3 regions of the Bacillus pfraonensis genome follow, and region 2 is predicted to be linked to each of the others. Evidence: riboswitches for the same ligand, from Rfam matches in the RefSeq annotation. Region 2 holds a riboswitch; each other region holds the start of a gene.

Region 1 (3,289 bases), on a different contig from region 2:
CAGAAACCGTCTAACTCAATTGTATTCTCCTCTGTAAAATGGCTGGTTGTACACAGTGGACCTTTAAGCATTTTACCTACAAAATGATAGTGACCCATGTATAGAAGAATCTCGCTGTTTTCTGTTGGATATGCAGAGAGTCCTGCTGGTTTTGAGGGGGTAATTCCCAATAGAGAAAATATATCAGAAATTGCAGGCTTTAATTCATTAGAAGCTAATATATAATAATTTCTGCAATCCTGGCATTTACAAGTATCGAACTCTTTTTGATAAAATTCTCTTGTCTTCTCAATATCAACATCCAATATCCATTTCCCAATCTTAATTGGCTGCATGATTTTTCACCCCTCTATTCTTAACAATAAGAATCTCTAAATCATATTTATTATACAAAGAATAATACAAGATGAAGAGAAGTCAAAGAATAAGTTAATGGGAGTAAAGGTGCTGAGGAAAAAAAGTGAAAACAAGTTCGGGAGATTTTAAGCTACATTAGCCTATGAATAGCAGTATAAAAAATCATGTCTCTGTCAGTGAGGGACATGATTTTTTATTTCAGATGGAGTTTCTAAAACTTAAGAATTCTTCTGTACTCATAACATCTGCATATACGTCATTCAAACTTGCTAAAATTGTATTATGGATATAGACAGCAGGAATTGTAGCATTTTTAAAGAGGAGATCTTTTGTTGCGCATGCATCATGTACAACAGTGCAATGAAAACCGAAATCAAAAGCAGCTCTTACTGTAGCATCAATACACATATGAGTCATCATCCCGCATATAATCACATGTTCAATTTCTAAGTTTTGTAATTGCTCTAGTAGGTCTGTTTCCCGAAAGCTGTTTGGATAGTTTTTGAGAATAACTGTTTCATTTTTTAAGGGGCGAACATTTTTATGGATGTGGACACCTTCCGTGTTCGGGAGAAAAAAAGTAGCATTTTCTTTCATAGATACATGTTGGATATGAAATATAGGTTGATTCACTTCTCGAAAATGCTGGAGCAGTTGACTTGCATATTCGCTAGCTTCAACGGCACCGCGCAGTTCCATTTTACCATTTGGAAAATAATCATTTTGAATATCAACGAGTAAAAGGGCTGTTTTCATATGAACGATCGTCCTCCGTCTTTATTTCTTATTCATATAATGTTATTCCATTAACAGAGGATATTTTCCTTTGAGAAAGAAGATGTGAAGAAGAATTTTACATTCATGTAAAATTTGCTTTAGGATTTATCCCGCTATTTTAGGGCGGTAATACTCCCACCTCAAAATTCGGCGGGAGCAATGTCCAACTCTAGCGGCTAGAATCTCCGGTCGTTTCACCCCCTCGGACGAGGCGAAAAACGCCTCTCTGCCTAAGGCGCGGGCGTCCTGTGATTCTGAGCGAGCTGCTTCCGTTTTTCTAAAGAAATTAGATGGGAGATAAACTATCCGTAAAAGTCCGATTGGTGAGGGCTAATAATCAGTGGGGAAAATCAAATAGAAAGAAGTGTAATGGATATAATATCTTTCTGTTTTATAATCTTGTAGAAAATAAAAATATTATTTTCTAATATTTTTATTGACTCTAACTTTTCCGAGTTTTATAATAAAACTTAATTAAATGACAACTAAATTGATACACTCTTATCCAGAGAGGTGGAGGGACTGGCCCTATGATACCTCAGCAACGGGTTTTTGAATACCGTGCTAATTCCAGCAAGCTCTGAGAGGCTTGGAAGATGAGAAGATGTGAATGAGTATATAAGTGCTCTTCTTCTTATTTTTATTACGGATAAGAAGGAGGGCATTTTTTATTTTACCTCAAAGCTCTGCTTCAAGTTATTACAGCATATAGGAGGGGAAAGTAATGATTTCTTTTGAAAATGTAAGTAAAGTATATGAATCAGCCGGGCAATCCGTTCATGCCGTCGAAGATGTAACATTATCGGTTGATAAGGGTGAGATATTTGGTATTATCGGTTTCAGTGGAGCTGGAAAAAGTACACTGTTACGTTTAGTGAATATGTTAGAACGACCAACAGCGGGAACGATTTCGATAGATGATAAAGATATTACTTCCTTATCAACGAAGGAGTTACGAAAGCTAAGACAAAGAATCGGAATGATTTTTCAGAGTTTTAATCTATTTAATTCGAGAACCGTGTTTGGGAATATTGCTTATCCATTGAAATTAGCGAAATTGCCAAAGAATGAGATAAAAGAAAGAGTAAATGAGCTGCTAAAGTTTGTCGGACTAGAAGATAAAGCAAACTATTATCCAGAACAACTATCAGGTGGTCAGAAGCAACGCGTAGGGATTGCAAGAGCACTTGCAACGTCACCAGATATTCTCATTTGTGATGAAGCAACATCGGCACTAGATCCTGAAACAACAACAGAAATTTTGAATCTACTAAAGAAAGTAAACAAGGAATACAATTTAACAATTCTTCTTATTACACATGAAATGCAGGTTGTGAAAGAAATTTGTCACCATGTAGCCGTGATGGAAAAAGGAAAAGTGATTGAGGAAGGCACATTATTTGATGTTTTTACAAAGCCAAAAACAAAGACGACACAAAATTTCGTTCGATCTGTTATTAACGATCATTTACCGGAAAGTGTTCTTGCTAAAATCCAAAATGGTGGACAGATTTATCGCTTAACATTTACTGGAGAAGAGACAGGACAACCGATATTATCGTATATTGCGAAAAATTATAACGTTGATGTAAATGTTCTTTATGGAAATATTATTGAACTCCAAAATATTTTATTTGGAAATCTTCTTGTAGAACTACAAGGTGAACAGAAAGAAATTCAAAAAGCATTACAACATCTAAGACTGCAAGTGCAGTTGAAGGAGGTAGAAGCTCATGCGAGTTGATTGGAGTATATTTTGGCCTCGTATATTAGATGCGACAGGGGATACCCTCTTGATGGTAATTGTAACCCTTATATTTGCCACAATACTTGGTATACCTCTAGGTTTACTTTTGTATGTTACAAGAAAAGGGAATTTTTTAGAAAACAAACTGGTCTTTTCTATTCTTAATATTGTTATTAATACGATTCGTCCCATTCCATTTATTATCTTTTTAGTAGCATTAAGTCCTTTAACGCGCACTGTTATCGGAACAACAATCGGAACGGCAGCAGCAATCTTTCCAATGACGCTGGTTGCTTCAATTGGGATTGCAAGAATGGTTGAAACAAACCTTGTTTCGGTACCAAAGGGAGTTATTGAAGCAGCACAAGCAATGGGTGCATCACCATTAAGAATTGTTTTTGAAATTCT
Region 2 (3,289 bases):
GTACATTTTTCCCTTTTAATTTTTCACTACCACGGTAATTAGGGTCCTCGTACTTCGGAAGAGGGTCCATCATCGATTCTATTCCTGGTTGTTTATTTTGGTGTTGCGGTGGCAACGTTAAAAACTTTTTTTGTTCTGTCATGTATCTTTCAGCTCCTTCTCATTTCTCTTTCTTATGATGTACACAATAATGAAAAGTACTTATACGTGAAAAGCCGAAATATAGAAGCAATCTTACGATTAATATTCGAAATTAAGACATAAAATATGAATTGTTATAAACTTTTTATGCAAAACTCTTGCAATACAGTTAAAAAACGAATATTATATATAACTGTTGTGACAATTATTCGTGAACAGAAAGGATGTTTATATGTTTAACCTTTCAAAACATAAAACTTCTATTAAAACTGAAATTATGGCAGGTATCATTACCTTCTTAACAATGGCATATATTATTGTCGTAAATCCTATCATCCTTGGTGATGCAGGTGTTCCATTTGAACAAGCATTTACAGCGACAATTATTGCAGCTGTTGTCGGAACATTATTTATGGCAATCTTCACAAACTTACCAATTGCAATTGCACCGGGTATGGGGCTTAACGCTTATTTCTCTTACTCTGTTGTAAAAGCGCATGAAGGCATGACATTTACAATTGCATTCTCTGCTGTATTCGTAGCAGGCATGATTTTAATTTTGTTATCATTCACATCATTCCGTACAAAACTAATGGAAGCTATTCCTGAAAACTTAAAACATGCAATTACTGCTGGGATTGGCTTATTTATTGCTTTTATCGGTTTACGTATGACAGGAATTGTAGTGAAACATGACTCAAACTTAGTTGGCCTTGGAGACCTTCACTCTGCTCCAGTACTACTTGCATTAGCTGGTCTTGGAATCACACTTATTCTTATGTCTTTAAACATAAACGGCGCATTATTCTTCGGTATGTTATTAACAGGAATTATCGCTTATTTCACAGGACAGTTAACATTCTCAAACGGCATTACATCAATGCCTGGATTACCAGAAGGAATTATTGTTTCTAACCCAATTACAGCTGTTTCTGATGTCATTAATTACGGACTATACGGCGTAGTATTCTCGTTCTTCCTTGTTACGCTATTCGATACAACAGGTACACTACTTGGTGTTGCACAGCAAGGTGGATTTATGAAAGATGGCAAACTGCCGAAATCAGGACGCGCTCTTTTATCTGATTCTTTCTCAGCAACGATCGGTTCTATGTTCGGAACAACACCATCAACAGCGTACATTGAATCATCTGCAGGTGTTGCAGCTGGTGGACGTACTGGTTTAACAACAATTACAGTTGCTGCATTATTTGCGGTTGCTGCATTCTTCGGTCCTCTAGTAGGCGCTGTTTCTGGCGTATCAGCAATTACATCTCCATCATTAATTATTGTTGGTAGCTTAATGATGGGCTCTGTACGTCACATCGATTGGGATACATTCGACGAAGCATTCCCTGCATTCTTAGTAATCTTAAGCATGCCACTTACATCAAGTATCGCAACAGGTATTGCACTTGGATTCATTTCATATCCACTTATGAAAATGGCAAAAGGACAATTCCGCGCTGTACATCCACTTGTATACGTATTTGGTATTTTGTTTGCTTATCAGTTGATTTTCTTACCGCATTAAAATTCCTCGTAATGAGGAATTTTTTTTATGAAAAGTGTTTGACAACATTATATAAATGTGGAATAATTCGAACTAGTTGAATATTTGATGTCTTATCAAGAGCAGGTGGAGGGATGAGCCCTACGAAGCCCGGCAACCGACCCATAATGGGCACGGTGCTAATTCTTACAACACATTGTGTTGAAAGATAAGAGTAACGTGATAAGACGTCTTTTCTCTTTGAAAAGGCGTTTTTTATTTCCTCTCCTCCCCTCTCTTCTTACATTCAGGAGGGATTTTTTTATGAAGAAATTATGTTCCATCTTATTAATCATTCTCTTGTTCACATTAACAGCTTGTACAAATGAACAAGATGCTGTTTCTTCACAGAAACAACAAACCGTAAAAAAAGAAACGACCTCTTCACAAAGTAATTCACAGACAGAAATTCCAAAACAAGTGCAAAAACCGTTAAAAGTTGCTTTAATTATGCAAATGTCTATCGGAACATTCTCCTCCCAATATATTGAGGGGGTAAAAAAGCAAATTGAACAATTTGGTGGTAGCGTACAAGTATACAATTCCGACAATGACTTAGCGAAAATGGCAGCAAATCTAGATACTGCGATTAATTCAAAAGTTGATGGAATTTTAATTGATCACGGTCGCTCTGAGGCACTAAAGCCAGGCGTAGAAAAAGCCTTACAAGCAAACATTCCAATAGTCGCATTTGATAATGATTTACGTTTACCTGGTGTAACCGTTATTGATCAAGATGACTATAGTCTCGCATGGAAGTCGTTAAAAACATTAGCTGAAGATTTAAATGGAAAAGGAAATATAGCTGTAGTATGGGTTGGCGGCTTTGCTCCAATGGAACGTCGCAGCGTTATCATTGATGCATTTTATAAACGTTATCCAAATATAAAAGAAGTAGCTCGATTCGGTACTGCTAGTAATAACACGCCACTAGATACACAAACACAAGTAGAAGCATTATTAAAGAAATATCCTAACAAAGGCGATTTACATGCTATTTTTGCTTCTTGGGATGAATTTGCCAAAGGGGCTGTAAAAGCACTTGAACAAGCTGGTCGCACTGATATAAAAGTATACGGCATTGATTTAAGCAACGAAGATTTACAATTAATGCAAAAAGAAAACTCACCTTGGGCTGCCACAACTGCAACTGATCCAGCTGAAGTAGGTAAAGTACAGGTACGCTTCCTGTATAAAAAAATTGCCGGCGAACATACGCCAGATATTTACTCGTTAGACCCATACATTGTAAAGAAAAATAGTTTACCTACAGAAAGTATCACTATGGAACAATTGTCTAAATACATAAGCGGCTGGGGAAATTCAAAAGATGCGTACTCACCTTGGATGAACAAATTAGAGAAGGAGAAAAAACGATGACATTCTCACTTCAAAACATCACACATTCTTATACAACTACCCCTGTGCTACAAGATGTTTCCATAGAGGTACAAAAGGGAAAAATTCATGCGTTACTTGGAATGAATGGTGCAGGAAAAAGCACCTTATTAAAAATAGCAACTGGCGAAATCCGTCCAGTTGCCGGCAAGATAAAAATTAATGAACAAACCATTTCTTTCACTTCGCCAAGAGATG
Region 3 (3,289 bases), on a different contig from region 2:
ACTTTACGATGTAATTCGTGAAAGATATGTTAGAAAATCTCCTCTTCTTGCTGATGAACTCGCCGGCGCTATGGAATATGAGAGAATAAAATCTAAAGCTTTAAATACTTTAATTGAGAAATTTTAAAATCTAGTACGTGAAACTAAAAAATAAGAAGCCTACCAAATAGATGTTAGGCTTCTTCTACTATCATTTTTCAATTTCTAAGTCTAAAAACTATATTTCTACATCACTGATTTCGCTGCGCTTCTTTAAATTCTTCCTTAATTTGAGCAAGTGTTCCTTCTTCTGTAATTAATCTGTATGCTGCATACGCTAATGCTTTTGCAGATGTAATTAATGCTTTATCGCCAAGTTCCGAACGAGCTGCTTCTCTAAATTCATTCGTATGAGCAATTAAATTGTCTGGACCAATTTTAATGTAAGGATGAATTGTTGGTACGACTTGACTTACATTCCCTGCATCTGTTGAACCGATTCCAAGTCTCTCTTTACGATTTACATCTTCACCAAGGTTTTCTAATTCCTCAGCAATCACTTCATTAAATGTTTTTGTTACTAATAATTCATCAATTTCATTTTGGAACTGATTGATTTTTACTGTTGTTCCTGTTGCTAATGCGGATCCCTGTGCAATATTTCGTACCTTTTCAGTTACTTCAGCACATCTTTTACGCGTTGCTGCGCGAATGAAAAAGCGAGCTGCTGCGTAATCTGGAATAATATTCGGCGCCTTTCCACCTTCAGTAATGACACCATGAATTTTCACATCTGCTGGAAGTTGTTGGCGAAGTGCATTAATCCCACTGTAAAGCTGAATAATCGCATCTAATGCATTAATTCCTTCCTCTGGTGATGCTGCCGCATGTGCAGACTTTCCATAAAAATGAAAATCAAGTGGATCAACTGCTAGCGATGGACTTGTTGTTGCTGTTTTTCCACTCGGGTGAATCATAAGTGCTGCATCGATATTGTTAAACAAACCTGCTTTCACATAACTTGCTTTGGCACTTCCATTTGGTCCACCTTCTTCTGCTGGTGTTCCAAATACGACGATTTCACCTCCAATTTCTTCAATTGTTTCTGATAATGCAATCGCTGCCGCAACACTTATTGTGCCAATTAAATTATGACCACACGCATGACCTAATCCAGGCAAAGCGTCATACTCTGCTAAAAAAGCAATTGTAGGTCCTTGCTTCCCTGAGCTTTTCCGTGCGATAAAGCCTGTTTCATGTCCTGCTATATTGTGTTGCAGTTGAAAACCTGCACTTCCTAGTAATAAGCTTAATGTTCTTGATGCAAAGAATTCTTGATTACCAATTTCAGGGTTCTCATGTATATCATGACTTGTTTTTACATACGTCTCTTTATTTCTTTCTATGCTTTCAGTAATACTATTTCGGTGTGACGTTACTTGTTTTGTTGTCATTTTCCTATTCCTCCTTTAAATTTACATATAAAAAAGCCTCTCTCTAAAAGATAGAAAGAGGCTTGAAAAATACAGATTCAAAAATGCCTTCTTTCTTATCTTTCAAGTCTTTCACTTGCTGGAATTGGCACAGTATTCATATTGAATCCGCTGCCGAGGTTTCATAGGGCCAGTCCCTCTACCTCTCTTGATAAGAAAATCGTTTTTATTTTCATAAAATTATATTAAATTATTTTCATTCTAGTTTTATTCCGACTAAATGTCAAGGAATTCCGATTTGATTTTACCGAATATCTAAAAATCCTTTTAAAACGCCAATCGTTTCAGGAGTATGCATTCTCGCACATATATAAGGGAATTCTGGACTTCCTTCAAACGTCATTTGTGACGTTAACGGCGCACCTACCCAAAAGATTTCATCATCAATACATATAAATGGAAGTGATTTATTTTGTCTTTGTACTCTTACATTTTTTAATGGAATGGGTCCATCGCTATATATTGTGACTTGCGCCACTGTACGCATTAATGCCTGCCATACTCTTTTATCTACCTGTCTTGTACTTGGAAGCGAAATAATAATTTTTTGTTTTGCTGACAAAATATCTTTTAACAATACTTTTGTCTCTTCCAAATTCATTTGCATAAACCATCTCAAGCGCTTTGTAATTTTTCGTTCGAACAACGGACGTGATGACCTGCGATCATACACATTTCCGTGTCTTTCTATGTGAGAAGTTAAATGAGATAACGCTTGTTTTCTCGAAAGATTTTTCCGCATATATTGGCAGTCCGATAACTGAATGAACTTCCCTCTTGCCCTCGTTACCGCAACGTTTACAAGACGATGATTTTTATGATCAAAAAATAACACACCAGGTCTTTCTTGCGGATAACTATCTACTGTATCAAATATCATCATGTCTCGTTCAGACCCTTGAAATTTATGAACAGTTGCCGCTAAAACAGGTGTATTTCGATACTTTGTTTTTTGCAATAGTTCTCTTATGCATGTTGATAAGAAACGGGACTGTGCGCGATATGGTGTGACAACTCCAATGGATTGAACACCATCTAATAAACCGATTAAAATCATTTGCATCGCAACAAGACCGGACATCATATTAAAACGTGAACCAGAAGCTGCATCTTTTAAAGAATAGGCTCCCATCAAACTAGTATCAAATAGAGCAGTCGCTTCATTTGCAAATGGCTGTAATTCCGCTAATTCCTGCCTTGCCGAAACAGAAGGATGGTCGAACACTCTATTCTTATAAATAAATGAGTTTGTAAATTTAGATATATCCTCATGCATCCGTCTTTGTTCTTGCAGCATAAATAAATTTGGATGTGCTTCATAACTATTTACAGATTGGACAATGCCAGCATGATAAAACATATCTTCCCCTAGCCATTTTCTAACAAGCTCATGGTTTGCCATCGCAATTGGAGGCAACTGTAAAAAGTCACCACAAACGACAATTCTTTTACCAAGAGAAGCAGCTAATGCGAGTTGCGGCACATATGCCATACTCACTTCATCTACAACAACTAAGTCAAATGTTCGCTCATAAATAAGAGAATCAATTGCGCATTTGGATAGCGTCGCACCAATTACTTTTGCATTTTCAATATATTCTCTTTCTACTTCTTTAATTTTCGCTCTTTGTTTTCTGAGGTCTCCTTCAATTTCTTGCATACGCTTTTTATCAGAAGCAGTTGCTTTATACGATAAGATTTTTTGTCGAAGATCTTGACGCATTTCCTCTAAATAGAGCTTTTCTTCTCCCCATGATCCATTCGTTGTTTCCACTAGTCTAGAAGCTAGTAATGTATCATGATTCCGTATATGTTCA

Evidence for each region. A riboswitch is a leader RNA that binds a small molecule or an ion and turns the genes downstream of it on or off. The one in region 2 is predicted to bind S-adenosylmethionine.
Region 1: linked by a shared signal. The riboswitch ahead of KFD70_RS23425 (methionine ABC transporter ATP-binding protein) and the one ahead of KFD70_RS20070 (sugar ABC transporter substrate-binding protein) in region 2 are both predicted to bind S-adenosylmethionine.
Region 3: linked by a shared signal. The riboswitch ahead of KFD70_RS10940 (M20 family metallopeptidase) and the one ahead of KFD70_RS20070 (sugar ABC transporter substrate-binding protein) in region 2 are both predicted to bind S-adenosylmethionine.

The regions. Positions count from the first base shown of each region.
Region 1 covers NZ_JAHCDO010000032.1:1,401-4,689, reverse strand. Annotated here, with positions in the region: gene KFD70_RS23435 (hypothetical protein) at 1-335, opposite strand, end outside; gene KFD70_RS23430 (cysteine hydrolase family protein) at 556-1,113, opposite strand; SAM riboswitch class I at 1,633-1,737, shown strand; gene KFD70_RS23425 (methionine ABC transporter ATP-binding protein) at 1,859-2,878, shown strand; gene KFD70_RS23420 (methionine ABC transporter permease) at 2,868-3,289, shown strand, end outside.
Region 2 covers NZ_JAHCDO010000021.1:40,279-43,567, forward strand. Annotated here, with positions in the region: gene KFD70_RS20060 (SDR family oxidoreductase) at 1-142, opposite strand, end outside; gene KFD70_RS20065 (NCS2 family permease) at 374-1,675, shown strand; SAM riboswitch class I at 1,765-1,869, shown strand; gene KFD70_RS20070 (sugar ABC transporter substrate-binding protein) at 1,958-3,073, shown strand; gene KFD70_RS20075 (sugar ABC transporter ATP-binding protein) at 3,070-3,289, shown strand, end outside.
Region 3 covers NZ_JAHCDO010000009.1:201,948-205,236, reverse strand. Annotated here, with positions in the region: gene cotI (spore coat kinase CotI) at 1-127, shown strand, start outside; gene KFD70_RS10940 (M20 family metallopeptidase) at 231-1,433, opposite strand; SAM riboswitch class I at 1,526-1,630, opposite strand; gene KFD70_RS10935 (AAA domain-containing protein) at 1,717-3,289, opposite strand, start outside.